3 regions of the Anaerobranca gottschalkii DSM 13577 genome follow, and region 1 is predicted to be linked to each of the others. Evidence: a T-box and tRNA genes for the amino acid it is inferred to sense, from the RefSeq annotation. Region 1 holds a T-box; the other regions hold tRNA genes.
What was found. The T-box of region 1 lies ahead of aspS (aspartate--tRNA ligase). A T-box ahead of a tRNA ligase gene usually reads a tRNA of that ligase, here a tRNA-Asp.
Positions count from the first base shown of each region.

Region 2: it has a tRNA-Asp gene. The T-box ahead of aspS (aspartate--tRNA ligase) is inferred to sense a tRNA for this amino acid. The anticodon was not compared.
Region 3: it has a tRNA-Asp gene. The T-box ahead of aspS (aspartate--tRNA ligase) is inferred to sense a tRNA for this amino acid. The anticodon was not compared.

Region 1 covers NZ_FOIF01000026.1:8,628-19,055, reverse strand. Annotated here, with positions in the region: gene BMX60_RS07315 (replication-associated recombination protein A) at 1-93, opposite strand, end outside; gene BMX60_RS07310 (SoxR reducing system RseC family protein) at 432-854, opposite strand; gene BMX60_RS07305 (tRNA threonylcarbamoyladenosine dehydratase) at 891-1,646, opposite strand; RNA gene ssrS (6S RNA) at 1,694-1,872, opposite strand; gene BMX60_RS07295 (hypothetical protein) at 2,012-2,293, shown strand; gene BMX60_RS07290 (CdaR family transcriptional regulator) at 2,323-3,495, opposite strand; gene BMX60_RS07285 (GntP family permease) at 3,583-4,956, opposite strand; gene BMX60_RS07280 (glycerate kinase) at 4,970-6,103, opposite strand; gene aspS (aspartate--tRNA ligase) at 6,249-7,994, opposite strand; T-box leader at 8,048-8,254, opposite strand; gene BMX60_RS07270 (dicarboxylate/amino acid:cation symporter) at 8,320-9,471, opposite strand; gene hemZ (coproporphyrinogen dehydrogenase HemZ) at 9,542-10,428, opposite strand, start outside.
Region 2 covers NZ_FOIF01000010.1:6,733-17,160, reverse strand. Annotated here, with positions in the region: gene BMX60_RS04445 (DnaB-like helicase C-terminal domain-containing protein) at 1-886, opposite strand, end outside; gene BMX60_RS04440 (ATP-binding protein) at 905-1,903, opposite strand; gene BMX60_RS04435 (DnaD domain-containing protein) at 1,903-3,015, opposite strand; gene BMX60_RS04430 (N-acetylmuramoyl-L-alanine amidase family protein) at 3,081-4,181, opposite strand; gene deoC (deoxyribose-phosphate aldolase) at 4,296-4,982, opposite strand; gene surE (5'/3'-nucleotidase SurE) at 5,054-5,827, opposite strand; gene BMX60_RS04415 (YhcN/YlaJ family sporulation lipoprotein) at 5,997-6,626, shown strand; gene BMX60_RS04410 (small, acid-soluble spore protein, alpha/beta type) at 6,780-6,998, shown strand; gene BMX60_RS04405 (hypothetical protein) at 7,034-7,405, opposite strand; gene BMX60_RS04400 (hypothetical protein) at 7,488-8,108, opposite strand; gene BMX60_RS04395 (hypothetical protein) at 8,190-8,399, shown strand; tRNA gene BMX60_RS04390 (tRNA-Pro) at 8,459-8,535, shown strand; tRNA gene BMX60_RS04385 (tRNA-Asp) at 8,537-8,613, shown strand; tRNA gene BMX60_RS04380 (tRNA-Thr) at 8,622-8,697, shown strand; tRNA gene BMX60_RS04375 (tRNA-Tyr) at 8,713-8,798, shown strand; tRNA gene BMX60_RS04370 (tRNA-Gln) at 8,807-8,882, shown strand; tRNA gene BMX60_RS04365 (tRNA-Lys) at 8,887-8,962, shown strand; gene BMX60_RS04360 (CheR family methyltransferase) at 9,066-9,842, opposite strand; gene ndk (nucleoside-diphosphate kinase) at 9,924-10,322, opposite strand.
Region 3 covers NZ_FOIF01000006.1:44,979-55,406, reverse strand. Annotated here, with positions in the region: gene ytxC (putative sporulation protein YtxC) at 1-752, opposite strand, end outside; tRNA gene BMX60_RS03250 (tRNA-Val) at 941-1,015, opposite strand; tRNA gene BMX60_RS03245 (tRNA-Leu) at 1,068-1,156, opposite strand; tRNA gene BMX60_RS03240 (tRNA-Cys) at 1,178-1,252, opposite strand; tRNA gene BMX60_RS03235 (tRNA-Gly) at 1,263-1,337, opposite strand; tRNA gene BMX60_RS03230 (tRNA-Phe) at 1,348-1,423, opposite strand; tRNA gene BMX60_RS03225 (tRNA-Asp) at 1,437-1,513, opposite strand; tRNA gene BMX60_RS03220 (tRNA-Leu) at 1,711-1,795, opposite strand; gene BMX60_RS03215 (hypothetical protein) at 1,883-2,095, opposite strand; gene BMX60_RS03210 (ABC transporter ATP-binding protein) at 2,110-3,666, opposite strand; gene BMX60_RS03205 (ABC transporter ATP-binding protein) at 3,659-4,651, opposite strand; gene BMX60_RS03200 (ABC transporter permease subunit) at 4,663-6,492, opposite strand; gene BMX60_RS03195 (ABC transporter permease) at 6,505-7,491, opposite strand; gene BMX60_RS03190 (ABC transporter substrate-binding protein) at 7,646-9,469, opposite strand; gene coaE (dephospho-CoA kinase) at 9,719-10,321, opposite strand.

The DNA of each region.
Region 1 (10,428 bases):
TTTTTGACCTATGAAGTCATCTAAAGTTTTTGGCCTAAATCTTGCTGCTAAAGGTTGATTTTTATCTTTATTAACAGTACTAAAAAGATCCATTTTACCACTCCCTTAGTTCAAAGAAGAAGTAGCTCCATAGGGAGTTACTCCAGTTTGTAGACAAAGTCATTTTTTAAAGGCTGTAGTAATTAAACATTCTAACAAAGTCTCCGTCGAGATTTAAGGCTTCTATCTAAAAGGAAGAAGGGTACCGCTCTAATTCGCCGTCCATGGCTCAATTGAGCTTTTGGAACGTCCTGTTCCTCACCCCTTCTTCCTTTTATCTAATCAGCTCTTAAATCTACCTCCTCGACTTAATCGTATCTTTGTTTAATTACCACAGCTGATGGTGACTTTGTCTATAGTTTGTCTTCAGTCTGAAGTAACTCCATAGGGAGTTACTCATCATCTAATGCAAAACCGGTAATTTCAGGATGATAAAGGGCGTTTTGGGCAAATTTGGGTTCAAATTTTCGGATAACCAAAAATGAACCTATTAAAAAAGCGAAACCAAATAATATGCCCCAGACTTCCCTTGAATCAACATTTCCAAAAATTTCAGCACCATAGTAAAAAAACATAAAACCTATTATCATTGCCACTAAAGGTAAGATATACATGATTGCAGCTGCCTTTAAAACTCCTATATTTTCCATATTTATATAAACTTTATCTCCAACTTGGGCTTTGATAGAATTTTTAGCTCTAATTGTATTGCCCTTATCGGTCCCTAAGTTGCAACCACCACATTTTTCACAAGCTGTATGTCTTTTAATTAAAACTTCCGCCATTTCCCCATCTACTTTTATGATTCTGCCCACTTGCTTCAAAATTAACTCTCCTTTCCATTTAAAGAATTAAATCACTCCAATTATTCGGTTAATTACCCGACCTGCCATAAGTAAACCAGCTACTGATGGAACATATGATATACTTCCTGGAATTTGCCTTTTTTTAGTACAGTGTCCATCCCCTCCAGGACAAATACAGTTATTTTTACAATCAGCATAAGCTATGGGTTTTCTGGGAACTTCTTTTGAGTAAACAACTTCCACTCCCTTACTAATCCCCCTTTTTTTCAGTTCTCTTCTAACTACTCTAGCTAGGGGACAAATAGTAGTTTGGGATATATCGGCAATTTCTAACATCTCTGGGAAAAGTTTGTTCCCTGCACCCATTGCTGAAATTATAGGAATATTATTTTTAACACAAGTTTCAATTAGGTGAAGTTTAGCAGAGACAGTATCAATAGCATCTATAACATAATGAAAATCCCCTTCCAATAATTCGTCTCCATTTTCTGGGGTATAAAATTCTTTTACTACTTCTACTTCACATTCAGGGTTAATTAGTTTTACCCTTTCTCCCATGACCTCTGCCTTCACTTTACCGATGGTATTCTTTAATGCATGGATTTGTCTGTTACAATTAGTTAGACAAACATCATCAAAATCCACCAACCTTAGTTTTCCTACCCCAGCTCTAGCTAAGGCTTCTACAGCATAAGAGCCTACACCACCTACACCAAAAACTAATATTTTACTTTCTTTTAGTTTATTTAAATTCTCTGTACCTATTAACATCTCAGTTCTAGAAAATCTATGCTGCTTCATTCTTTCTTCCCTTTCTTAAAAAAGTATAACCCCCAGTGGGGGATATTTTTTTCCCCGCCGTGCCGTTTCAACCCCTGTTTTGAACCTGCTCTCCAGCAGGTGGGTCTTCGCCCTTTTACTTTATATGTCCCCTCGGTGGGGGCTTATATGCCATAAAAGGAGCATCAGTCCCATTTAAATGGTGTTGGCTCAAAACTAGGAGTTTTTTCGAACACAGCAGGGTTTTCACTAATATTTTATCATAAACTTAAACTTTTATCCATGGATAAATTAAGGTTTTTTACTGAATATTTGTTCAAAATTTTTATCATATTTTTTTTCTTTTAAAATAATATTTAACAGTAATATTAAAGGTGGTGGAATAAATGAGTACTATTACTACAGTATTAGTATTATCCCTATTAGTAGAAATTACAACTGAAATAATTAAAACATCTTTTCCTATAATTAAAGATTCGAAAACCCAATTTGTATCTATGGTCTTAGGAGTGATCATTAGTTTTGCTACTTCTACCGGGGTTTTTTCTGCTTTAGATATTAAAATTAGTATTCCTGCTTTAGACTTTTTTATAACAGGTTTAATTATTTCTAGGGGTTCAAATATTGTCCATGATTTAATTAAAAAAATCAATACTAATTTCGTTTAATTTACATAAAAAACTAGCCTAACTTCGGGCTAGTTAAAATCTTCAAGTATTAGTAGCAGTTTTAAGATAAAACAATCCTCTAAATTAAAAGGATCTAAGCTAAGACTTTCTTTAATTTTTTCTAACCGGATTAATACAGTATTTCTATGGATACCTAAATCTTTTGAAGTCTTTAAGATATTCATATTATTTTGGATGTACTTTTCTAATGTAATTCTTAGTTTATCCCAGTTCTTTATACTTGCAATAACTTCTAGCTGATATTTTAACTTAGTTCTTATAGTATCTAAATTATTTATAACTAGACTGTGGATCTTATAATCTGTTGCAAAAAGGTAGTTTGAGTTATTTTTCATTTTACTTAGTATTTTCATAGTCGTTTTAGCAGTCCTGTAGGAAAAAGCTATATCCCTTGATGTTTCTACAGGTTCTCCTATGGCAATCAAAGTCTTTGTTGAAAATTCCCTTTCTAATTTTTCTGTAATCATCTCCACGAATTTATTTATTATTGAAAAGCTGCCATGATATTCTTTAAGTACTATAAAAACATCTTCTTCTAGATGAAAAACTTTGTCTTTAATACCACAATATTTTCTTATATATTCTTCAAAATCATTTTTAAAGGTTTGTAAAGCCAATTCCCTTTCGTAGGTATCTTTGTATTTATCACTATATCTTTTTATTATCTTTTTGAAATCTAGTATTTCTATAATCAAACATACCCTTGGTAATTCCAGATCAATTCCTAAAAGCTTACCCCTTTCTGCAAATTCCGGGGTTATTTCTTTTTTAGAAAGTAGTTCTTTAAGGTAAGCAACTTCTACCTTAGACTCTAGGGATTTTATATTCATAAATTCTATTTCACTTAAAATCAACTCAACCATTTCTTTCAAAATTACCGCTAGTTTCCTAACTTCGTTAGGATCCCCTGTTATTCCCACTACTCCTTGAACTTTTCCCCGATAATAGATGGGATAGTTTACTCCCCATCTAGCCCCTTTAAATTTTGAGGATTCTCTTTCATCGATTTCCACAACTCTATTTTCTTTAACAGCGATAAAAGCACCTTCATGAAAAGTATTTACTCTAGCAGGATCTCCAGAAGCTAAGATTATTCCATTACAATCAATAATATTGATATTGCTGCCAAAAATCTTTAAAGTTTTATCGACTATTTTCTGGGCATTATATCTAGTTAACATAGGGAAAAACTCCTTTTAATTTATTTGCTATGTTTAAAATTATATCATAAAAACAAAGGGAGAGTGACCCTCTCCCCTTGTTTAATATTAGATTAATATTAAAGATAATACCCAAACCACAGAAATTGTAACTAACCCTTGTAATAAGGTGGCTACCGTTTGAGTTTTATAAGCTGTTTTAACATCCATACCACTAAATTGAGCAACTACCCAGAAATAACTATCATTTGCATGGGATACAGTCATTGCACCGGCACCAATGGACATAACAGTTAGAGCCTTTGCTATAGTAGTTGTTAAACCCAGTGGTTCAATAATTGGGGCTATAATAGCAGCAGTGGTAACTAAAGCAACAGTAGAAGAACCTTGAGCTGTCTTTAATGCTGCTGCGATAATAAAAGGAACAAAAATTCCTATATTAAGATTAGATAAAGTTTCTCCTAAATAAGCTGTTATAGGTGTTGCCCGTAAAACTTGACCTAAAGCACCACCAGCTCCTGTTATCATAATTATTACTGCTGCCCCTTTTACTCCTTCACCTATCCAACCTGTTAAAGTTTCCTCTTTAAAATTTGGTAATAAGGCAAATGATGATAAGACACCAATAATCAAAGCATTAACTGGTACACCTAGAAATGCTAATATAGTTTTTAAAGTACCTTCTCCAAATGGAGCCATAGGCAAGTTAGCTATACTTCCTAATGTAAGAAGGATTATTGGTAATACAATTGGTGAAAAAGCTAATAAAGGGCTAGGTAATTTTTCAAAAGAATGTTCTATTGTGGCAGCTACTTCTAAACTTTCACTTTGATCAATTTCAGATTCTTCATTAGCTATTTTATATTTATTACAAAACTTCACTGCATAAAAATAGCCTGCTAAAGTCGCTGGAATTGCACACAATAGACCAAATAAAATTACTATTAATAAATTATCCACTATGCCCAACTGTTCTGCAGCAGCAATGGGTCCTGGGGTTGGTGGTACTAAAGTATGGGTAGCAAAAAGCCCTGTAGCCAATGCTACACTCATTACCACTAAAGAGTTTTTTGTTCTTTTAGCTAAACTTTTATTTAAAGATGATAATATTACATAACCTGAATCACAAAATACTGGTATTGATACAATAAAACCAATTAAGTTCATAGCCAATGCAGGTCTCTTTTTTCCAACATACTTTAAAATAGTTTCTGCCATAGTAATTGCTGCCCCTGACTTTTCTAATATTGTACCAATGATTGTTCCCGCTATGATAACGATACCGATTCCTGTCAATGTTCCTCCAAATCCGGCATTAATTGTTGCACCAATTTGATTTAAAGGCATTTTAACAGAAAAAGCAATTAAATACGCAGCAAATATGAGGGCAAGAAAAGGATGAAGCTTAAATTTTGATGTCGTAAATACAATAAATAAAATACCTAAAAGCAAAACTCCTAATAAAATTGGGCCTTCTAACAAGATATTACCTCCCTTATTTTTTTATACTAAATAAACCCATCACACTCCGTGCCGTTTCTTTTACTAAGTTATATGCATTATCCATGGCCTCTTCTAAGGTCATGGGCTTATTTACAACACTAAATATTGCACTTAAACCTAACCGGTACAGTTTGGTAATATCCCCATTGATTGAACCCACTAAAGCTACCACCGGAATATTAGCAGCTTTAGCCCTTTTAGCTACCCCCATAGGCACTTTCCCATAAGCAGTTTGTTGGTCTATTTGCCCTTCTCCTGTTATAACTAAATCTACACCTTCAAGTTTTTGGGAAAAGTTTAAGCTATCTAAAATAAGTTCAACCCCTGAAACTAACTCTGCATTTAAAAAAGCAGTAAAAGCAGTGCCAATTCCTCCTGCTGCTCCTCCTCCTTTAATTTCTAAAACCCTTTTCCCTAAATCCCTTTCTATTATTTGTGCATAATGAAGTAAATTGGTATCTAAAACTTTTACCATTTCAAAGGTTGCCCCTTTTTGCGGTCCAAATACATAGGAAGCGCCTTTTTCTCCACATAGGGTATTATCAACATCACATGCTACTTTAAAAGTACATTCTTTTAATCTAGAGTCTCCCGTTGAAATATCTATTTTGGCTAAATCCTTTAGAGCCAGTCCTCCCCAGGGTATTTCATTTCCATTTAAATCTAAAAATTTAAATCCTAAAGCTTGTAACATACCAACTCCACCATCATTGGTGGCACTACCACCAATTCCAACAATAAAATTTCGACACCCTTTATCTAAAGCATCTAATATTATCTCCCCTACCCCAAAGGTAGTAGTATAGTAAGGATTTCTTTTTTCTTGGGGGATAAGGTAAAGTCCTGCAGCTTTAGCCATTTCAATTATTGCTGTTTTCCCATCTCCAGTTATTGTATAGTAACTTTCAATTTTTTCTCCTACAGGATTAGTACAAAATACTTTAACCAATTCTCCTGATGTAGCAAAAGACATTGCTTCTAATGTTCCTTCCCCACCATCGGCTACAGGAAGAGTTATAACTTCTATATCTGGACAAAGGGACTTTATCCCTTCTTCGATAGCTCGACATACATCTATTGCAGATAAACTCCCTTTAAATGAATCAGGAGCGACTAAAATTTTCAAAATACTCACCTCGCATGTCTTTTTATACAATTATAATTAATATTCCCCCCTTTTTCCAATATGCAATTTGCACAAATTACAATAATATTTTAAAGCAAAATGCATAGATAAATCCCCCGGTTTTCCCAGGGGATTATAAATTTTGTTAGTCTAATTTTAAACTAATTTTTAATTCTTCTAATTGTTTAGGGTCAACTGGAGATGGAGCATCTGTCATCAAATCTGAAGCAGAAGTAGTTTTAGGAAATGCTATTACATCTCTAATATTTTCAGTATCTACCATTTCCATCACTAATCGGTCTAAACCAAAGGCTATACCACAATGGGGCGGTGCTCCATAGCTTAATCCCTCTAATAAAAAGCCGAATTTTTCTTTTGCCATTTCTTCTGTTAAACCAATAGCTTTAAAGACTTTTTGTTGTACATCTCCTTGATGTATCCTCACACTACCCCCTGCTAGTTCCACACCATTCAATACTAAGTCATAAGCATTTGCCCTAACTTTTTCTGGGTTAGTATCTAATAGAGGTAAGTCTTCTAAAATTGGTGAAGTAAAGGGATGATGGGCAGCTATATATCTCTTTTCTTCTTCATCATATTCTAATAAGGGGAAATTCACTATCCATAAAAAGTTTAGTTTGTTTTTATCAATTATATCTAATTTCTTAGCAATATGAAGTCTTAACGCTCCAAGGGACTGTAGGGCAGTTTTCACATTATCTGCAACTATTAAAATAGTTCCATCTTGATTGTTGAAAGTATCTAATATCCCTTTCAATTCCCCTTCAGATAAAAACTTAGCTATAGGAGACTTAATTTCTCCACCCTTAAGGGAAATCCAAGCTAAACCTTTAGCACCATATTTCTTAACAAATTCAGTAAATCCGTCTATTTCTTTACGGCTGAATTCTCCTTCAGCTTTAATTGCCCTTACTGTACCCCCAGATTGGAGGGTTTGGGTAAATACTTTAAACTGTGAATTTTGAAGAATATCACTTAAATCATGGATTTCCATACCAAACCTTGTATCAGGCTTATCACTACCATATTTATTCATAGCTTCACTGTAGTCCATGTGTTTGAAGGGTGTTTGAATTTCAATCCCCTTAATTTTTGAAAATACTTCCTTTACTAGTCCTTCTATTATTGAAAAAAAGGTATCCCTTTCCATAAATGAAACTTCAATATCTATTTGGGTAAATTCTGGTTGACGATCTGCCCTAAGATCTTCATCCCTAAAACAACGGGCAATTTGGTAATACCTATCTAAACCTGAAACCATTAACAACTGTTTTAAAAGCTGAGGTGATTGGGGAAGGGCATAAAAGGTTCCAGGATTTACCCGGCTAGGCACTATGTAGTCCCTTGCGCCTTCAGGGGTACTTTTGAAAAGGATTGGTGTTTCCACATCTACAAACCCATGGCTATCTAAGTAATCCCTTACTACTTTAGTTGTTTTACTCCTAATCATTAGATTCTTTAGCATTTTAGGTCTACGTAAATCTAAGTACCGGTATTTAAGCCTTAGGTTAGCATCTGCTTCATGTTCATCTGTAATATAGAAAGGGGGAGTTAAAGAAGTATTTAATACAGTAATTTCTTCTACTACAATTTCCACATTTCCTGTCTTAATGTCAGGATTAGGATTACTTCTCCTTACTACTTCTCCAGTAACTTCTACTACGTATTCTCCTCGAATTTCATCACCAATCTGGAAAGCCTTTTGGTTATCATTATTGATAATACACTGAACAATTCCTTCCCTATCCCGCAAATCAAAGAAAATTAATCCTCCTAAATCCCTTCTTTTTGCTACCCAACCTTTGACTGTCACTGTTTGACCAACCAAGGTTTCTGTGATATGTCCGCAATAATGGGTACGTTCTGCCATTTTTCGTAACTCCTTTCATTATTTTTTTTTAACAAAAAAGTCCCTTGTTTAAAACAAGGGACGGTTGTTTCCGCGGTGCCACCCTAATTGCTAAATAGCCACCTTTGGGTAATGATAACGGTATTACACCGACTGCTTCGCCAATGCTAGCAATACTCCAGGGCTGTCTTTCAAAAGCCTTGTAGGAAAGCCCTTTCAACCTTTGGGGCTTCTCTCTGTACCTCAAGTAACTTTTTACTCTTCCCTTTCATCACTTTAGCTGTTTTTTTAAAATTATTTTAAAGTAAAAAAATTTAATTGTCAAGAAATGTTTTTATAAAATTAGTTATCTTTGTTTTTTAGCAATTTTATTTATTACTAGGGCAATGGCACCATCACCGGTAACATTAGCAGCTGTACCAAAACTATCTTGTGCAATATAGATTGCCATCATTAATGCTAATTGGCTTTCAGTAAAGCCTAACATAGTTTGTAACAATCCTAATGCCGCCATAATTGCTCCACCTGGCACACCAGGGGCTGCTACCATCGTAACCCCTAACATTAGAATAAAGGGTAGAACTTGGGAGAAAGATAACCAAACACCATCTAAAGCCATTACCGCTATAGCACAAATAGCTAAAGTTATTGTACTACCGGCTAAGTGGATAGTTGCACAAAGGGGTATTACAAATTCAGCAACTTCATCGGCAACATCATTATTTTTTGTTGATCTAACAGTTACAGGTATAGTAGCTGCTGAAGATTGAGTACCAATGGCAGTTAAATAGGCAGGTAGCATCCTTTTTACACTTTTGAATGGATTTCTACCAGTGTATAAACCTGCTGCAATATATTGTAAGAAAATATATACATAATGGGTTAACAATACTAAAACTACAACTTTACCAAATACTGATATAGTACTAACAACTTCGCCAGTATAAGCCATTTTAGAAAATATACCTGCGATGTGTACTGGCAAAAATGGAATTATGATATTAGTTATTACCTTGTTTATGATATTTTGAAATTCTTTCATAAAATTATAAATAACTTTACTTTCTATACTAGCCATTCCTAGACCTAATAAGAAGGCAGTTACTAATGCTGTCATTACTCCCATAATAGGAGGAATTTGAATTTGAAAATATCCTTCTACAGTTAAACCATTTGAAGCTAATTCAGTTCCGCTAGTAATTAACCAAGGCAAAATAGTCCTAGCAGAAATAAAAGATAATATTCCTGCTAATATTGTAGAACCATAAGCTAGACCAGCTGTAATACCCAACAATTTACCAGCTTTTTTCCCTAGTTCTGCAATACCTGGTGATACAAAACCAATGATAATAAGAGGAATTATAAATCCTAAGAAACTACCAAAAATACCACTAAAAGTTACCAAGATTCTGGTTAAAAAAGTAATTTTTGTAGAACCGATGATAATACCTAAAACAATTCCTAACAACAACTTGGGCAGTAAACCTAACTTTTTCACTTAAGCACCATCCTTTTCTATTTTTTATAACTTTATTTTACTTAATTTGAAATGGATGGTCAATAACCCTTTATCTGAAAAATACTTCCTTAAAATCACGGGCCTTTATTTTTTCTAAGTACTGATTTGGATCTTTAGGGTTAGAAAATCTTATAATTTCACCGTCTCTAACCACTTTAGATATCCCACCACTTCCTAGAGCCAAGACATTGCCAATTTCTTCAATACTTACTACATTGTAAGGACTAATAAATCCAGTCTTAGTAAAACCTATATTTTCCTGGTTACCTGCCATGGCTTTTTGACGGTATAAATAATAAGGAGTATATCCACTTTCACCCATTATAGTATAAGTAAAGTCCATTATTTCTTTAGCTTCGTTAAAAGTTAAAGGGGATTTCCCCTTTTGTATAGCTGCCCTCTTTAAAGCTAAAGAATGAACAGTTATATTTTCTGGATTTAAAGTAATCACGTCTTCTAATGTTTTTCTAAACTCTTTAAATCCTTCATCGGCTAACCCTATGATTAAATCGGTATTTATCCAATTAAAGCCCAACTCCTTTGCTTGGTTAAATACCCTAATAAACTGTTCTTTAGTATGGGTTCTGCCAATGATTTCTAAAGTCTGGTCATTCATTGTTTGTGGATTAATACTTAGCCTATTTACTCCAAACCTTTTGATTATCTTTAATTTTTCTTCAGTTAATGTATCAGGTCTTCCCCCTTCAAAGGTATATTCTAACAATTTATCTACTGGGAAACTTTTCTCTACCCTTTCTAACAAAATCTGAATTTGTTTCGGTGAAAGAATACTAGGAGTTCCCCCTCCAATGTAAATAGTTACTACATTCATGCCCTTTTCTTTAATAATATCCCCATAAAAATTGATTTCTTCTAATAATCCTTGCAGATAAGGTTCTATAAGATCTTTACTTTTATTTGTAGTATAAGATGTAA
Region 2 (10,428 bases), on a different contig from region 1:
TGTCTAAAGTAGGTTCCTCATCTAATAATATTTTTTTATTTTTTTCAACACTTTTTATACCAGTAGAATCATTATCGGGAATTAAAATAATGGTTTTTCCAGCTTTATATTGTTTACCTTTACATAGCTTAGCAATTATTTTCCCTTGCTGTTCTGTAAGGACATCCTTCATTATCCCTACTGAACTTAAAAAACCACTTTGCCACAAACTCATGACATCGAAATAACCTTCTACTACGTAAAGGGTATCGGTTAGGTGTTTTCTACCTCTATGGAGATTATATAAAAGTTCCCCTTTGTTGAAAACTTCATCATTCCTAGAGTTTTTATATTTAGGTTCTACCCCTTCATCTAAAAACCGATTACTAAACCCCACTACTTTACCCATACCGTCGTGGATGGGAATTACTATAGAATTGTTTTTATCATCATATCCTAATTCAAAATCATTTACCGTTTGTTCTGTAATACCCCTACTTTTCAGGTACTCTTTACCCACATTTGCCGTTTTGATCATAACTTCTTTAGAAGCTTCTAGTTGTACTTGATTTTGTTGAACCCTCGCCTTTTTTTTACGATATACTGATAAATCAATATGGGATAATTGAATCCCTGCTTTTTCCGCCAAGAATTCTAATGCTTCATTGAAATCAAAATTATAATATTCCTTTACAAAGTCTAAAACTCCTCCACCAGCTTTACAACCAAAACAATAAAAACTTTGGGTTTCATCATAAACCGTTAGTGAGGGGGTATCTTTGTCATTGTGAAGAACACACTTTCCTTGATAAAGGTTTCCCCTTTTCTTTAGCTCTGTAAACTGTCCAATGTAATCTACAATATCTATTTTATCCTTTATTTCATTTAAAATAGCTTCATAATTCAAGTTTTACCCTCCTCCCCATTAAAGTGTGTTCCGTAAGTTTCCAGTTAACTGGAATAAATGACTGATTTCCACTAACCGCCAAATTACCCTTTCACCATACATATCATTTTTACTTCTTTCTTTTAACTCAGTTAAGGTGAAATTTGAAGTTATAATTGTTGGTAACATATTGCGGTAACGATGATCAATTATTTGGGCTAAATACTTTTGGGCAAATTCAGAATTTTTTTCCATCCCTAAATCATCAATGAGTAATACAGAAACTGAGGTAACCCTACGCAATATGGCACTCTCTGTTTCTGTAGCTTCTTCATTGTATGTTTCTCTAATTTTGTCTAGGAGGTCAGCATATACCACATAAAGAACATCAATTTGCTGTTCTATAAGAAAATTTGCTATACAACCTAAAAGATGGGTTTTACCTGATCCCGTTTGGCCATGGATAAAAATTCCTTCTTGAAAGGCTTGTCCTTTTTTAATATAAGTAACTAATTTATTTAAGTAGTTTTGAATTACCTTATATACAGTTTCTGCATTTTTCCTATCATTTGGTAAGTATTTTAAAAAATTAGTGTTTTCAAAGGTGGAGTTTTGGATTTTCGGGGTAAGACCTGCCCTTCTTTTTTTGAAAACCAAAGAATCATCAACTTGACAATCACATGGCTTTACTCCTAAAGAAGTATAGATTTTTCCCCTATCTTGACACTTTCCGCACTTCCACTGGGGTTCTTTATAGTTAACTGGAATATTATTGTTTTTTAAGAATTGATTTTTTTGACTAACTAAGATATCTAATCTTTCCTGTAGAGTTTTAAGGTCTTTGGATTGTTCTCCCTTAATTTTTTTTGCTAATTCTATGGCATACTCTTTTTGAAGATTAGCAATATCTGTATCTAATTTTTTCAGGTCAGGAAATTGTTGATAAAGTTTTTCAATATTTTTCTGATGGCTTGCTACAATTTTTTGTCTGATTAAAAAATTATCACTATCTAACATTTTATTATACAATTCTTCCATCAATTATTTCCCTCCCCATTGAGGCCATAAGATAATAGTGTTTTTTTTCTAATAGCTTCTTCTAAGTCAGATTTGCTGTGTTCGTGGGTGAAATTTTTCTTTTCTAAGGGTTCTTTATTATTACTTTTTGGTAAAAGATACTGTTCCACTTCCTGTAATGATTTGACCTTAGCCCTTTGTAATTTATTGATTATTTTATTAACAAAGGCAACAGTGGGAGAACCTTTACCCTTATAAAATCCATGTCTTATTATCAGTTTTATCGTTTCTTGGATCAATGTAGGACTTAAGGCTTCTAAGGATTTATCACCTTTTAACCAAAGATTTATCATATTCTTTTCTTCAGGAGTTAAAGTATCATACCCTTTATTTAACTCCTTTTCTACCATACGATAAACTTCCCAATTTTGTTTAAATGCTTGATCTTTTTTATTTAAATCTTCATAAGTTTTAATTCCCATCAATAGCCATTCTTTAACAATTTTATCGGCATATTTACTAGGACAACCCTTGATTCCATCAGTTTCAATTTTATTTTTCGTTCTAATTAATAATTCCTCTAAAAGCCTAAAATCTTTTATATGATAAAACCAATCATCAAATAGTTGTCTCAATTGTTTAGTGGGATGAAATTTACATTCTTTAATAAAGCGAGCTACTAACTCATCTTCACGCTGAATTACTGTAATTTCATCACTATTTTCGATAAAAGGAGTTTCTTCATTACCTAATAGAACTTCTTCTTTCGGTTCAAGATAACTTTCTACTAAAGTAAAAAATCTTTTTTTCGTTTCGATATCAATATTTTCATTATCTTTTACAAACTTAATAAACTGGTTTGAAGACATGGGCTCTAACAAAACCAGTTTATCCTTTTCTTGTTTTATTAACTGATATTTAAGTAGTAGCTTAAAGGCTATGGTCCCAGTTGTCTCAGACATTTGTAATTTTTGATAAATTTCCTTAAAGGACATGTTTAAATTATTGTTAATACAATGTTTTAAATATATCCAAAGGGCTATAGCCTCATAGCCCAATAAAGGTTGATATAATTCTAATAGTTGATATTTGACTATTGTATCCCCATTATAATTGCCCCTAGTTATAAACATAATTATTTTCAACCTCCCAAAACTCTTTTAGAAATTCAATTATACATTAAGGAGCTTAGGAGTGTCTAGTTTGAATAATACTCTTTAATGGCATTAAACAAAGTTTGGGCCGCTTTTTCTGCAAAATCTGCCCTTAAAATTATTTTTTCATCTTCAGGATTAGTAATAAACAAGATTTCAGGAAGGACAGATATGAAATTTTTTCCCCTAAGTTGAATACTATTGCGATTTACCACTCCCCGATCCCTAGCACCAAATGCTGATACTAAATGTTGTTGTACTAAGATAGCTAATTCTCTGGACTGTAAACCATTAAAGGTATTGGCATTGTACAGTGTTTCAATACCCCTTACACTTTTTATATCATTGGCATTATTGTGAAGGGAAATGAACATATCTGCATTAAAGTTGGCAGCAAATTCAACCCTTTTTATTAAATCATTGTGATAAGTACCTGGAAAAGGACGTTCATCGGAATATCTTGTTAAAATCACTTCTGCTCCTTTTTCTTCAAGTAACCCTTTAAGCTTAAGTGCAATAGGTAATACCACCTCTTTTTCTGTTATCCCCGTTGAACCAACGGCTCCTGGATCAATACCGCCGTGTCCGGGGTCTATGACAATCCTTTTTCCTTCTAAGCCTGGTGATAAAAGCTTAAATTGGATGTATTGGGGGGCTTGTTGTATTAAATACCTTTGTCCCCTTCCCTCTAAAGGTCTTTTATCTAAAAGGAAGGTTATAGTTTGCCCTTTGACATCTATTGTCACATGGCTTAATAAATGGGAGCCATTAGAAAATTCTGCGGCGTTTTGTACATTAGTAACTGTAATTTTAATATTTTCCTTAGAGTCTACTACCTTTACTTCACTTTTTTCTAGGTTAGTAAAGTTAAATCTAATAAAGTTATTTGTTCCCTCTTGAAAACCAGTTACTCCTAGAAAATAATTTTCCTGAGGTAGCCCGGTTTTAGGAATTTCCTGTACTACATTTTTACTGTCAGTAGGAATTTTTAATTTTCGCTTTAAAGAAGAAGTAGATTCTTCTTGAGAGTTTAAAAAAGATAGTAGAAAAATAAATATACTAAAAGATATTAAAAGGAAAAATAGTGTTAATAACTTCTTCTTATTTGTTGGTCTTTTTCTAGTGAATAAATTTCTGTTTCTCATCGTTTACACCTTCTAATTAGATTTTAATAATAAACTTTAACCTTATATATTATTCGACAAAAAATAATAATCTCCTTTATATTTAAGGAGATTATTAAGTGTTTATCTTTGGAATTAATATGTACCTTGGGAAGCTTCCTTACCTTCTACAATAGCTATACTACTGCTGGCACCGATACGGTTAGCACCTGCTCTAACCATTGCTTCAGCCACTTCTTTGTTTCTTATTCCTCCAGATGCCTTTACTCCTTTATCTTCTCCAACAGTTTTTCTCATCAATTGAATGTGTTCTACAGTTGCACCATTTGTACCAAAACCAGTAGATGTTTTTACGAAATCTGCCCCAGCTTCCATAGATAACTGACAAGCTTTTTCAATTTCTTCTTCAGTGAGATAACAGGTTTCTAAGATTACCTTTACTATACCCCTTCCTTTTGCCTCTTCTACCACAGCTTTAATGTCATTTAAAACATAATCATAATCCCCAGATTTCATCATTCCCACATTCAAAACCATGTCGATTTCAGTTGCCCCTTTATCTAATGCATCTTTTGTTTCAAATCTCTTAACTTCAGTAGTAGAAGCTCCAAGGGGGAAACCAATTACTGTAGTAATTCCCACATTACTTCCTGTTAATTCTTTTTTAGCCAATTCTATGTAGCAGGGATTTACACATACAGTAGCAAAACCATACTCCCTTGCTTCTTGACATAATTTAATAATTTCTTCCTTTGCTGCTTGTGCTTTTAGTAAAGTATGATCAATCATTGAAGCCAAATTTTTATCAAAGTGTTTTTCCATGAAAATCCCTCCATTAGTTGTCTGACATCTAACATTATTATATATCTTTTCGAGATTTTTTCCAATAGTTTTTAAAACAATTTTTCATCTAACTGCCAATTTTCCAACATATTTATTAAGTTATATTTTGTAAAATCAAAATGGATAGGGGATATAGTGATATAATTTTCTTTAATTTTTGCCACATCGGTATTTTGATCTTCTATATAATCCTGTACCTCTCCTACCATCCAATAATACACGTTTCCTCTAGGATCTTCCCTTCTATGGAAGAGTTTATCATATCTCCTTTGTCCTAAAGAAGTTATGGCAACACCTTTAATTTCATTTTTTGGTAAATGGGGGACATTGACATTTAATAAAGTATCTTTAGGTACTCCCTGTTTTAATAGTTCCACAGCCAATTTTTCTGCAACTTGTGCAGCAAAGGTATAGTCAAGTTCATTATTATGTCCAACTAAAGATATGGCAATAGCAGGTACCCCAATAATAGTTGCCTCAATTGCTGCTGAAACAGTTCCAGAATACAAAACATCGGTTCCTAAGTTAGGGCCTTTATTGATTCCTGAAACCACTACATCCACTGGTTCCTTTATTAATTCTGTTAATCCTAATTTACTGCAATCGGTTGGAGTACCATTTACCGCATAGGCTTCAATATCTTTCCATTTATCTACCCCTTGTATTCTTAAAGGTTTATGTAGAGTTATTGCTTGACTAACGGCACTTCGCTCCCTTTCAGGTGCAACTACAAAGACTTTGTGTCCTTTTTTTGAAAACTCTTTTACTAAAGCATCTATGCCTTTGGCATAAATGCCATCATCATTGGTTATCATTACATTCATTTCCTTCACCTCTACAAATTTCTCTTTTAATAATCTTATCATTAAAAAATTTTTTTGTAAAATTATAGATTTTTAGGTATAAAACTACTAATTTTGTCAAGTATATATTGTTTATGCAAGTGGAAAGATATTAACGAAGAAGCAAAAAAAATTTAAGGAGGTGTTTTATTTGAATAAAACCAAATTTTATTTGGTTGGTTTATTAGTATTTGCGATGATATTTACCGTTGTAGGATGTAGAACATCACCAAGTCCTGCTCCTGCACCAAGTCCTGTTCCAGCACCAAATGTTCCACCTGATCAAACTCCAGATCCATACAGACCGCCAGTAAATCCATCTCCATACGATCCTAATGTTCCACAAACTCCTAATATGAGGCCAGCACCACCAGCTCCAACACCGGCTCCAGCACCTACACCTGCTCCAAGGGCAAATAATAGAGCTGATGATACTGCTGAAAGGATAGCCCAAATGGTAACAAGGATGGAGAATGTTGATAGAGCCACTGCAGTAGTTATGGGAAATATGGCTCTAATTGGTGTAAGGATAGAGGGTGGAAATGAACAACAGGCAAGAAATAGGGATAATGCTGCTGGACAACAAATGAAAAGACAAATTGCTGATAAAGTAGAAAGGGAATTCCCAGAAATCAGCGAAGCGTTAGTTACAGCAGATCCTGAAATCACCAATAGGATAGAAAACATTTCAAGAAATATTCAGCAAGGCAGACCAATCAGTGAGTCTTTAGATGAAATAGCTCAAATCATTAGAGATATGACACCAAGGATGGGACGTTAACAAAAAGTTTGGTATAGGATATTGATTAAAAATAGGTGGAGACTAACAACTCCACCTATTAAAGTTTATTGGCAGCCTTCACTTATTATAGAAAGATATACTAACATAGCAAATTATTTAATGCTAAAACTAATAGTAAAGGAGGTGATATTTATGGCTAAGAGAAATAAAATTATGTCAGAGGAAATCCTTGATCAGTTTAAATATGAAATTGCTGAACAGTTGGGAATTAGAAATAAAATCGAAACTCAAGGTTGGGCTAATATGACTTCCTACGAGTGTGGGAAAATTGGCGGTAAAATTGGTGGTGCTATGGTTAAAGTAATGATTAAAAATGCGGAAAAATATTTAATGGAAAACGGTAAGCTATAATTTTACAGGAAGGGCTCTCCCCTTCCCCTTTTATTTTATAATATTACGTCACTAATTGAATTACAAAACTGGATCTTATTTTCATTGTGACAATAACAACACTCTATAGTATAGTTATTTTTTAAGGTATATTCATCAAAATATAGTTTTTTATGGCAATATATACATCTTACTGGAGATATTATCCCTCCTGTATACAGTATTCCATCAAAGAGGCTTAAGATTCGATCATCTACTAAATCTGCAGGCATTAGTTTAAATCTTTCTTTTTGTTCTTCCCTTTCAAGGGTATTTTTTACTTTTAGACGACCAATTATTACATCTGGATTTTGTTTGAAAAAAACCACTAAATACTGATCGTATTCTGCAATTCTTAATTCATATTCATTTAATAACTTTAATATCATTTTTCTCCCCTACCTTTTTCCTTTTTTATTAAATTACTATTAAAAATTTGCTAAAAAATACCTAAAAGGTAGGGTTTTTATTTTAATACATCTTAAATTGATATTTATATGAACTTTCATTGCAAATAAATTGTACATAATAACCTTTAGGTATCAAGGAAACTAAAGGATTATTTTCTGAAGGATACTCTTCACTTACAATAAAAATTTGTTCAACACTAAAACTTTCTATTACCTTAGTAATATCTGTTAATTGACTGAGTATAAAGAATTGGGGATCATATTTGTAAAGGTGTTGGACAGAAACTAAATCATTAGATATAATAAACTTAAATCTTTTTAATTCTAAAAATATAGTATTTTCATCAATAATTATTAGGTTGTTGTCTTCATCTTGTAATTCAATATTAGTTCTTTGCCCTATAAAGTAAAAATTGAGATTTTTTACATTACTAGTATTATCCCTTACCAATATAAAATCTAAATCACTGAAATCGTAGATTAAGTGGATATCTTTAAAATCCCCGAAATAAATCACACCATTTTGGTGGTACCCATCAAAGAAAATAAGTATTTCTTCTTTATAATTATAAATTTCAAGGACATTTAAGCCTAAATCTTTAGGTATCTCTTCCCTCTCAATATATTCTGTATTTAAATTTAATAAAAACAATAAAATAATTATAGAACAAAATTTTTTCATATGTTTTTCCCCTTATTAAATATTTCTTGTAATATATAATTATAATAATGTATAATTTAAGTAGCAGGAGGTGTGGGTAAAGTGGTTCGGAAAAAAGTTAAAGTGGTAGTTAGTCAAGGAACTGTTAAATTTTTTAAATATACTTGGTTTCCAGTAATAGCAGCTCTCCTTTTTATTATTGGTCTCCAAATAGGAATTTATTTAATTACTAAAGATAATCAAGGTAATTTTACATCCTTATTTAATAGAGAAATTTGGTCAAATTTCTGGGATGCTATAAAAAACTTTTAATTTTTTTCAAAAAAACACTTGACATTGATTTGGTCTTGTATTATACTTGTTATTGTTGTCGGGGCGTAGCGCAGCTTGGTAGCGCATCTGGTTTGGGACCAGAGGGTCGAAGGTTCAAATCCTTTCGCCCCGACCATGGAGCTGTGGTGTAGAGGCCTAACATGCCTGCCTGTCACGCAGGAGATCGCGGGTTCGAATCCCGTCAGCTCCGCCACTAAATATGCCGACGTAGCTCAATTGGCAGAGCAGCTGACTTGTAATCAGCAGGTTGCGGGTTCGAGTCCCATCGTCGGCTCCATTTTTTCTTTAACATGGAGAGGTTCCCGAGTTGGCCAAAGGGGGCAGACTGTAAATCTGCTGGCTCCGCCTTCACTGGTTCGAATCCAGTCCTCTCCACCATCTAATGTTGGGGTATAGCCAAGTCGGTAAGGCACGGGACTTTGACTCCCGCATTCGTAGGTTCGAGTCCTGCTACCCCAGCCACTATGAGCCATTAGCTCAGTCGGTAGAGCACCTGACTTTTAATCAGGGTGTCCCGCGTTCGAGTCGCGGATGGCTCACCATTTTGAATATAAAGACCTAAATTTAGGTCTTTTTTTATTTTATCTACTAATAAGGTGTTGGTAATACCAACACCTTATCTTTTCCACCCTATTAGGTGTTTTTTTATTCTATTTTCTGATAGAAAAAGGTTTGAATTGATTTAAACCCTAACTTTTGCGGGAAGAAAATTTGCTCTGTACTTCCTACAAATAATACTCCCCCTCTATTTAATGATTGATTAAACTGACTATAAATTTCTTTTTTAATTTCTTCTTTAAAATATATCATTACATTTCTACAGAGGATTAAATCAAAACCCTTTGGGTAGTCATTGGTTAGAAGATTATGCTCTTTAAAGGTGATATTTGTTTTTAAACTAGGATTTATCCTGAATTGATCCTTTTCTTTAACTAAATATTGGTGGTAAATTTCAGGTATCCCAGAAATTTCTTTAATATCATATTTTCCCTCTTTAGCTTTACTTAGAACTTTTTTATCTAGGTCTGTTGCTAAAATTTCGTGGGGGATCTCTAGATTGGTTAAAAGCATTGTAAGGGAGTAAGGCTCTTGACCGGTAGAACAAGCGGCACTCCAAACCTTCAATTTTCCCTTATTATATTGCCTTAAGATTGGGATTATTTCTTTTTTCAATACTTCCCATCTTTCTAAGTTCCGGAAAAACTCAGAGACATTGATAGTCACTTTATCCATAAATTCGTCAAACAATTCCCTGTTTCCTAAAATCAAGTTATAATAATCTTCATAGGTGTTCTTATTATATTTTTGAACTAAGGTGTCAATCCTTCTTTTCATTTGTTTTTCTTTGTATAGGTTGAGATTCAGCCCTGTTTTTTTGTAGATTTTTTCTAAGAATTGTACATATTCTCTTTCTAACAACATCTGCTACTCCTCCTGTTATTTTGATTATTATTTAATTCGGCAAAATAACAGGAATTCCTTCTATATATTACTTAAAATATACTACTTAAAAAACAAGTCTATTTCCCGCTGGGCACTTTCTGGTGAATCAGAGGCATGAATAACATTATAGCGGATATTAGTAGCATAATCTGCCCTAATGGTCCCAGGGGCTGCTTTTGTTGGGTCAGTGCTGCCAACAATTGTCCTTACCCCTGAAATACAATTTTCTCCCTCTAATATCATCGCCACTACAGGCCCTGATGTAATATATTGAATTAGTTCATTAAAGAAAGGTTTTTGTTGATGCTCTTGATAATGTTTTTCAGCTAAAGTTTCTGGTATAGTCATCATTTTTAAATCTTTTATAATATAGCCTTTTCTTTCAAACCTGTTGATAATTTCCCCAATCAGTCCCCTTTTAACGCCATCAGGCTTTATCATTACAAAACTTCTCTCCAATTTCATCACCATCCTTAAAAAGATTATATTAAATAAATTGCCCTTTTGTAATAGGGTTATTCCTATTATAAAGGGCAATATTTTTGCGATTGGTATAAACTATTAG
Region 3 (10,428 bases), on a different contig from region 1:
TAAAAATCTTTTATATGGATAACTATTTTTTGAGGAGCATAGGTTACTAAACAACTTATAATTCCATCACAACCATTTACATCACCATAATTTTCCTCTGTTATTATTTCATGATTATCTCCTAAAATTAAATATTTACCACCCTTTTTTAATAAATGGGCTTCATTTACTTTAGGTTCTTGGATATCCACAAAATACCTAAGTAATTTAATAAAGTCATTATACTCTTTTTCTATATTCAGCTCTTCTTGAGCCTCTTGAATTATTTCTAATAAACTATCCATATAATCTTGTAGTCTAAACCTAATAAAACCTTCAATATTGATTTGCCATTGTTTCTCGAAATATTCTATAAGTTTTTCTGCAATATCAGCTTTTATTGTTTCATCTCTTTTAAAAACCTTATTCTTTTGTTTTATAATTTCTAATGACTTTATATACAATTTATTTTGTTCTTTTTCCGATAAAGTAGGGTAAAAGTTTTTAATATTTTTTTCTAATAAAGGTTTTTCCAAAACATCTACTATGTATGTTGCTAAAGCAAAGGCTATTTGTTTAACTGCAATTTTTTCATAATCATGATTACTAATGGTGGTATTATGAATTGAACATCCCAAAAAAGTTATGTTACCTTTAGATTCTTCTGTTAAGTTAATTTCCATCCCTAGTTGCCGTAAAGGTTCTAGTTTATCTTCTAAACAATATCTAAATTGTTCTAGATATCTTTTAGTACCTATCGTAAGACTTTTCATATTTCTTCCCCCCTTAAGATAATCTACCTAAATTTAGTATATGAGGGGTGAAGTTGTTATATACAGTTAAATTGTCAATAAAAATAATTGAAATTTTAACTTTCTTTCCAAAACTCTGGCATCATCAAAGGACTAGAAAACTTCTTAAAAAAAGGAAAAACAGCCTTTTAGCTGTTTATTATCATTTATGGTGGGTTCGGCGCGGATCGAACGCGCGACTTCTACCCTGTCAAGGTAGCACTCTCCCCCTGAGTTACGAACCCATTTTTAGTATAACAAAACCTGAGAACTTTGTCTCAGGTGTTAATTTTTAGTTGGTGCCGAGGACCGGAGTCGAACCGGTACGGGCCGTAAAGCCCGAGGGATTTTAAGTCCCTTGCGTCTGCCTATTCCGCCACCCCGGCAGGGTGTATTTGGTAAGATCTTGGAGGCGGCACCCAGATTTGAACTGGGGAATAAAGGATTTGCAGTCCTCTGCCTTACCACTTGGCTATGCCGCCAGACTTTTATTGGAGCGGAAGACGGGATTTGAACCCGCGACCCTCGCCTTGGCAAGGCGATGCTCTACCACTGAGCCACTTCCGCATGTTTTAAATGGTGCCTCAGGGCAGAATCGAACTGCCGACACGAGGATTTTCAGTCCTCTGCTCTACCGACTGAGCTACCGAGGCACATATACTTTACTGGCGGAGCTGACGGGATTCGAACCCGCGATCTCCTGCGTGACAGGCAGGCATGTTAGGCCTCTACACCACAGCTCCAACTCTTCATCTCAGCGACATTTATTATTATAACTCGTTTATTTTGTTTTGTCAATACTTTATTTTATTTTTAATTTTTTTACTTTCATTTACTTTCATTTGCTTTCATCTAATTTGTGGTGCTCTGTCACAACGACAAGATTTATTCTATCATTTATTTTATGTGTTGTCAACACTTTTTTATAAAAAATAAATTTTGGTGCGAGAGACGGGACTTGAACCCGTACGGTATTGACCACACGCCCCTCAAACGTGCCTGTCTGCCAGTTCCAGCACTCTCGCATTCCTTTATTATTATATACCATTTATTTGTATTATGTCAATTGAATTTTAATTAAAATTGCGGGATAAAGTTACCCCGCAAATTTTCTACCATGTTCTTATTAATAAGTATAATATTATCCCTAAGACTAAAAAGATAGGTCCAAATACAATTGTTGCTGAAATTATAATAGCCAAGATATCATCAAAGGTTAATTTTTCATCATAATCTTCACTATAACCTCTACTTTTCTTAATTGCTTCAGCCTTTTCTTTTTTAATTTGTAAGATTTTTTCTATTTTCTCCCTTTGATATAACACGTCATTTCATTCCTTTATTGATTTAGTTTATGGTGACAAGCTACAAAGTGTCCAGGTGAAGCTTCTTCAAGTTTTGGTGGTACATTCTTACAAATTTCCGTTGCATAGCGACAGCGGGTGTGGAATTTACAGCCTGCTGGCGGGCGAATAGGACTTGGTATATCTCCTTCTAATACATAAACTTCTTTTTTATCTACATCGATATCAGTAGTAGGTATTGCCATTAACAATGCCTCAGTATATGGATGCATTGGCCTCTGATACAATTCTTCTGTTTCTGCTAACTCCACTACATTACCTAAATACATTACTGCTACCCTATCACTAATATGTTTAATAACTGATAAGTCATGGGATATAAATAGATACGTTAATTTTTCTTGCTCTTTAAGGTCTTGTAATAAGTTAAGAATTTGTGATTGAATAGAAACATCTAGTGCAGAAACCGCTTCATCACAGACAATAAATTTAGGTTTTAGAGCAACTGAACGGGCAATACCTATCCGCTGCCTTTGACCACCAGAGAACTGATGGGGATAACGGTGAACAAAGTAATTTTGTAACCCACACTTATCCATAACATCTAAAACGTAATCTTGTAATTTGGGATCATTTGGAGAAAACATCTTATGGGCAAACAACCCTTCGGAAATAATTTGACCAACTGTCATCTTCGGATTTAAAGATGAATAAGGGTCTTGGAAAATTAATTGTAAATCTTTTCTTACTATCCTCATTTCATCTACGGTAAGCTTAGCTAAGTCTATCCCTTTATCTCTATAAGATTCTAATCTTTCAAAATCAGGATGATCCCTATATGGGTCTAACATTTTTTCTATAGTAGCCAATATTTCTTCTAGCTTCTTCTCTGCTTCTTTTAAAGCAGCCTTTTGTTCAGCTATTTTTTCCTTCAAGGTTTTTACTTTTTCTTCTATTTCTTTTTCACTGTTTCCTTTATCCCTCAACTTAGCTACTTTATTATCTAATTTTAATTGATAATCTTGAATTTTATTCTTAATTCTTCTTACCTTAATAGCTGCATTATGCTCTTTTAATAGGATATCCGCTACTGGTTTTAAATCTTCAGCTAAATAAAATCCACCTATAAGCTGTACCATATCTAAGAAATAATCTTTACTAACTTTCTCTGCAGCCCTCAGTTTGTTAATAGCTTTGTATTTCTCCTCACCTTCTGCCGCTTTTTCATAGGCTTTCCTTGCCTCTTCTTCAACTTTTTTAGCTTCTTTATACTTTTCCCGAATTTTTTCTAAATTTTTCAAAGTCTTAACTACATACTGGGGAGCAATTTCATCTAATTCTCTACCATAATAAATTGTTCTACCATCGGTCTGATTATAAAGTTGTAATAACGTCCTACCTAGGGTCGATTTACCACAACCACTTTCCCCTACTAGCCCTAAAGTTTCACCTTCGTAAATATCTAAAGAAACATCATCATTTGCCCTTACATATAACTGTTCTGCAAAAATTGATTTCTTTTTTAATGGAAAGTATTGTTTTAAGTTTTCAATACGGATTAAGACCTTTTTACCATTTTGTATCTTAGCCATTTTGTCTTACTCCTTTCACTGGATAGAAGCAACGAACTTGATGCCCTGGCTCCACTTCAAGTAATTGGGGTTCATGTTCCCTACATTTATCTGTAGCATATTTGCATCTAGGGGCAAATTTACAACCTTTAGGTAAATTTAAGGGATGGGGAACAGCTCCAGGAATAGCTTCTAACCTTGTTCCTTTTGGGGTATCTAGTCTAGGTATAGAAGTCATAAGACCTTCTGTGTAAGGATGGGAGTATTTACTATCCTTTCCAAAAATGGTTCTAGCAGTGGCTTTTTCCACAACCTGACCACAATACATAACAGCAACATCATCGGCCATCTCATTTATTACACCTAAGTCATGGGTAATAAATAATATCGATGTTCCAACTGTACTTTTAAGTTCGTTCATCAATTTAAGGATTTGAGCTTGAATAGTAACATCTAATGCCGTTGTAGGCTCATCAGCAATCAACACCCTAGGTCGACATGCTAAAGCCATAGCAATCATTACCCTCTGTCTCATTCCACCGGAAAGCTGGTGGGGGTATTGTTTGGCAACAGTTTCTGGATTAGGAATTTTAACTAATGCTAGCATTTCTACCACTTTTTCTGCTGCCTCTTTTTTACTCATTCCCTGATGAATAATGAAAGGTTCTGATAACTGCCTTTCTACAGAAAATACAGGGTTTAATGATGTCATTGGTTCTTGAAATATTACTGATATTTCATTTCCCCTAATTCTAGTCATCTGACTTACAGGGATATCTACCAAATTTTCTCCATTAAAGAGTATTTCACCATCAGCTATATAACCATTGCCGTCTAATAATTTTAAGATACTCATAGCTGATACACTTTTTCCACTACCACTTTCCCCTACTATCCCAAGGGTCCTCCCTGCTTCAACTGAATAACTGACACCATTTACCGCTTTTATAATTCCTTTTTTGGTTTTGAAGTATGTGTGTAAATTTTTCAATTCTAATAATGCCATTATTTATCCCCCTAACGTTCTTGAGATTTCGGGTCTATAGCAGCTCTTAATGCTTCACCGATTATATTAATACAAATTACACAAACAGATAGAACTATTGATGGAAAGACCCATCTCCACCAGAAATTTTGAATTACAACACTGTTTCTCGCACTATTTAGCATATTACCCCAAGTAGGATAGGGTGGTTGTACTCCAAAACCTAAAAAGGACAAACTAGCCTCAGTTATCATACTACCACCAAAGGATAAAGTAGCGGAAACGATAATAACTGAAATAACATTGGGAATAATGTGTTTAAAAATAATACTACTTTGTTTAACTCCCAATACCTTTGCTGCAGTAACATATTCTTGTTCACGGATTGAAAGAACTTGAGCCCTAATTAAACGGTATAGCCCAGGCCATGATAAAAGTCCTAATATGACCATTATCAAATATACCCTTTGGGTTGTTGTAAGCATATTACCTATTAAAGCAGACAAAATCATAGCTAAGGGAAGGAATGGCAATGATGCTACCATTTCTGATATCCTTTGTAAAATTATATCGACTCTACCACCGAAGTATCCGGAGACACCACCAATAACAATAGCTATGAAAGTGGAAATCAATACTGCAACTCCACCTATTGTCATACTCAACCTTCCACCATTTAATATACGTTGGAAAAGATCTCTTCCTAATTCATCGGAACCTAAAAGATAACCTTTTAATCCCCAAGTCAATACTCTACCATCTTTAGTCACAGCATAATTTTGGTAAAAACCATTATATACAGTAGCTATTTCAGCATTTTGTACCCTTCTTGGGATAGAGGCTTGTCCGTAATTGTCAAGTCCCCAACTTAACAGCTCTCCCTTATCGGTTTTAGCAACATAATGATGTCTCCCACCATAAATTTCTACAATTTTATTTTCAGTTTCAGGGATCTCCCTTTCACCTCTAGCCCCAGAGGGATTACCCCAAATAAAAACATCCCCTTTGTCATTTAAAGCAGCAAAGGTCAAAGATGTAGAAGCTATATCTATTACATTCCCCATATTTTGTGGAATATTGGCATAAGAAGCCCGTTGGTTTCCTAAAAATACCACTTCCCCATCAAAGGTCAAAGCTATAAAATGATTTTCAGATAAAGCTACTTTTTTAATTTGCCCTTGATAAGGATGAAACTCATTATAATCATTGAGCATTGTATTTCCAAAGTAATACAAATGACCATCTTCAGTTAAAACTAATGATGATAAATATCCGGCATAAATAGCTTTAATATTAGTTAAATTTTGGACTTCTGCAGGAATATTCGTTTGGCCATGACGGTTACTACCCCAAGCAAATAGCTTCCCTTGTTCATTTAATGCTAAAGCGTGATCAAAACCTGCTGCTACTTGAACTACCCGTCCCATGTTCTCAGGGATATTTTTCAAGTCATTAGTTCTAGTCCTTCTACTCTTGCCCCAAACATAGACTTGACCATCATTGGATAAACCTATAGAATAAGTAGGCCCTACAGAAATTTGTTTAACATTTCCCTGGAGTTCCCTAGGAACCTTCATCATATCAAAACCAGGGGGGGTATCAATTTGACTAGCATCTGAAAAAGATAAGTCTAAAGGCATGAAAATAGGTCCTATAGATACTATTAAGAAAATACTCAAAAAAATAATTAAAGCAGTCATCCCCATTTTATTACTAACAAAGTTTTTTATAATTGTTCTAGTTGGACTTTCAATATGCTCCTCTTCTAAAATAGATAGTTTACTTTTCCCTCCAAAAAGAAAGGAAAACATAGCCAACCGCTTATGGGCCTTTTGTTCGATGTTTTTTTCTGTTTTAGACATTCTTTCCCCTCCCTATTTATCTACTCTTACCCTTGGGTCAACAAGCCCATAGCTAAAATCTATCAAGATATTAGTCACCAATGCGATAACTACGTAGAACAACTGGATTGCCAAAGTTACATTATAATCCATGTTCCGGAGAGAATCATATAAAAATTTACCCATTCCATGAATATTAAACATAGTTTCTAAGATCAATGCACCACTAAATAGTGACATAGCATAAGCTATCATCAAAGTGATAACACCTAACAAAGCATTCCTCCAAGCATGGGATAAAATAACAACCCTTTCTTTGAGACCCTTTGCCCTAGCAGTTCTAATACAGTCTAAAGCTAAAGCATCTATCATAGAAGCTCTAACATAGCGGGTCATCGCTCCTAATGATGCAAAAGTTAACGCTATAACAGGAAGTGCCATATGTTTAACCAAATCTAAAAACTCTTGAAACTGAGTTCCTGAAAATCCAGGGGTCCTCATACCACTAACTGGAAACCAACCTAACCTTACTGCAAATAGGTAAATAAAAATTAACGCAAATATAAAGGAAGGAATACTGTAACCAACCACAGTTACAACTTGTACAACTTTGTCAAAGGTAGAATTTTTATAAACAGCAGAAGCTATACCTAGAGGTATAGTGATTAAAAAGGTTAATAAGACGACAAAAATATTATAAGTTACTGTTACCCTCAAAGGTGTTTTAACAACATCAATAACGTCTTTTTTGTAATAGTTTGACCTACCAAATTCTCCCCTAAAAAATCTACTTGCCCAACGATAATACCTGACATGTACGGGATCATCTAGCCCTAAATTCTGCCGTTCTTGTTGATATCTAGCCTCAAATTCTTCAGGAGACATTTGTTCCTTCAAGTGGAAAACATTCATCATCGCCGGGTCACCAGGTATTAGACTATACAACCCAAAAAGAACAATAGACATAATAAAGAAAACTAGGATCATATAGGCAATTCTTTTTATAAAGTATTTTAACATATTATTACCTGCCTTCATCTCTTAGTATAATCTGAAAAATTATTAACTAGTTAACATTATTAATATTTATAACTTTAAGGAAAATTACTTTATATGGTAAAAATAGGGTATATTTTACAATATACCCTATTTTTCTTTTAAATCTACTAAAATCTTATTCTTCGATATATGCATAGAGGATAGCATGAACTAGTCTGATATTAGCAGTTAAATTCCAATCTTTTAATTTTTCATTGAAGAAATCGTGTAAGGTGTTAGAGTAGAGTGGAATATCAGGTAGTAACTCATTCCAGCGAACAATGAAATCAACAAAGGCCTTTTTAAATCCATCTCTGTCTGTACCATCTCTTCTAACTAGTTCTTTTGCTAATCTATATAATTCTTCATCGTTAATTCTATTGTAGTTTACACTACCACCAGGTGTATAAGTTCTTTCTAAGTCGTACATTGGGGTAAAGCTAGTAGCTAAGTTAAACATATGATAAGTTGGTACTGTGTATTGCTCTCCACCGGTACGGGTATACCAGTTAATCAATTCACCGAAATCACCAACTGTTTGATTGAATTTCATACCAGCAGCAGCGATATCAGGATTTTCTAGTAAACGGATAGCTAATAAATCTGTAAACTCGTTATTAGCAGAACCAAACCATTCGATTACTAAAGGCATTAATTGGCCATCTACCATTTTGTGGCGTAAACCTTCGCCGGTGTATGGATTACCGTTGGCATCTAAAGTCCAGCCACCTTCTTCAAGAACTCTAACTGCATCTTCTAAGCTATAAGGATATAGATTAACTTTAGATAACAATTCTTGTCTTGTTTCTTGATAGAACCACTGACCTTCTCCGTATGGCCCATGGACAACTGAACCATAACCTCTAGCAAAGGCTTGAATAAACTCATCTCTATTGATTAAGTGGGCAATAGCTTGGCGTACTTCTTTAAATTGTGTTGGACCATGGTCAGTTACAAAGTGGATTTTACCATAACCAGAACGGGGATAAGCACTGAAAGTAATACCGATACCTTCTTCTACTAAGTCATGACCTGCTTGGATTGTTCCACCGGCAACTACACCATAAAGTAAGTCTACACCACCGGTTCTTAACTCATCCATCATTGTATCTTGCTGAACTAACTTTAAGATCACTGTTTCTATTGAAGGTTTTTGTCCTTCATAGTTACCAGCAAAGTTTTCATTGATTTTTAAAGTAACCATTTTAGAAGCAACATCATATTCTTCTACTACATATGGACCACTAGATACATATATAGGATTTTCCCTTGCTGCTTTAAAGATATCTCCAAAAGCTTCTTCGGTAACTTCTACGGTAAAATAAGCACCATTTCCATCATCAGCAACATCTACACCGTCCCCTAACCAGAAAGGTAAAAATTCTGGACTATACCTAACTAGAGGTAATTCATAGAAGTATGGTAAGTGGGCAGCATCGATAGTTACAGAGAATTTATAGTCATCTAATAGGCGAACTCCTGAAAATTCTTTAGTTTCACCTTTTGAATATGGTCCATGTCCTTTAAGCCTAAAAGAAACGGTGTTAGAACCACCTAAATCGGCTATAAACTTAGAGTTCCAAAGTAAAATATCAGCAACATAGTCTTTCGCAGTAATTTCAACTCCGTTACTAAATTTTAACCCTTTGTTGATCTCGAACTCATAGGTTATAGAACCGTCGTCATTTACAATCCTTTCATAATCCTTTACAGCAGTTTTGTTGATTACATACTCCCCAGCAGAAGTTAAATCAACTGTATAATACCCTGTAATTAAGTTTAGTACTTCGCTGTCAGAAGCGATATTGGAGAATGCTGTTATCCAGTCCCCGGTCATTTCAGTGGTATTACCGATAATTAAAGTACCACCGATTTTACGGGCTTCCTCCTGTTTCCCTCCACATGCTGCCAAAGAAAGCACCATGACGGAGATCAATAATACTGTCAATAATTTTCTCATGTAATTACTCTCCCTCCTATTTTCTTTTCTTTTTTTATTTTTAAGTGATTGATTAGGGATCAATCACTTAAAGGTAAGTCACAGCAATAATACAGAAGATTCTAAATATTATTATTAAAAAATTATAATTATAAAGTATGTAACTTTATATTTTAAGTTATTTCATATGATAATATACATTTTAAAAATTGTCAACGGTTTGAATCTATAAAAATTTCGACATTTTTCTCTCAGAGAGAAATATTCAGTTTATTTTTCTTCAACTTTAGTTTGCCAAAGTTTGATTATTTGTTCCCTAGTATGTTTCCTCGTCCCCATATTATCGATAATTGCTGTGGCGTATTTAATCCTTTCTTCCCTTGGTAGTTGGGAATTTATACGGGCTATTGCTTGTTCTCTATTTAAATTATCCCTTTTCATTACCCTCTGTATTTGAGTTTCTCTATCTACATCTACTACCCAAACTTCGTCAACTAAATTATGAAAACCGGTTTCTATAAGTAGAGGGGCATCTAGAACAATAGCTTTATATTTACCTTTCCTTTCTATCTCTACCATTTTATTTTTAATCCTTTCTTTAACAAAAGGATGAACAATTTGGTTTAATTTTTGTAACTTTTCAGCTTTACCAAAAACTAAATTTCCTAGCTTTTTACGGTCTATTGTATTATCAGGTTTTAAAATTTCTCTACCAAATTCTTTAACCAACAACTCCCAGCATTTTGTCTCTGGCTTAAGAGTGGCCTTTGCCTCTAAATCTGCATCTATAATTGCTGCCCCTAGCCGCTTTAATATTTTAGAAATAGTGCTTTTACCACTAGCTATTCCACCTGTTAAGCCGATTTTTTTCAAGAAAGCTACCTCCTCACTGAAAATATATTATATTTATAAATTAATTATTCGATAAAAAATTATTTTTTCCTTTTAATTTTTTTTAATTTTTTATATTTCTATAAAAG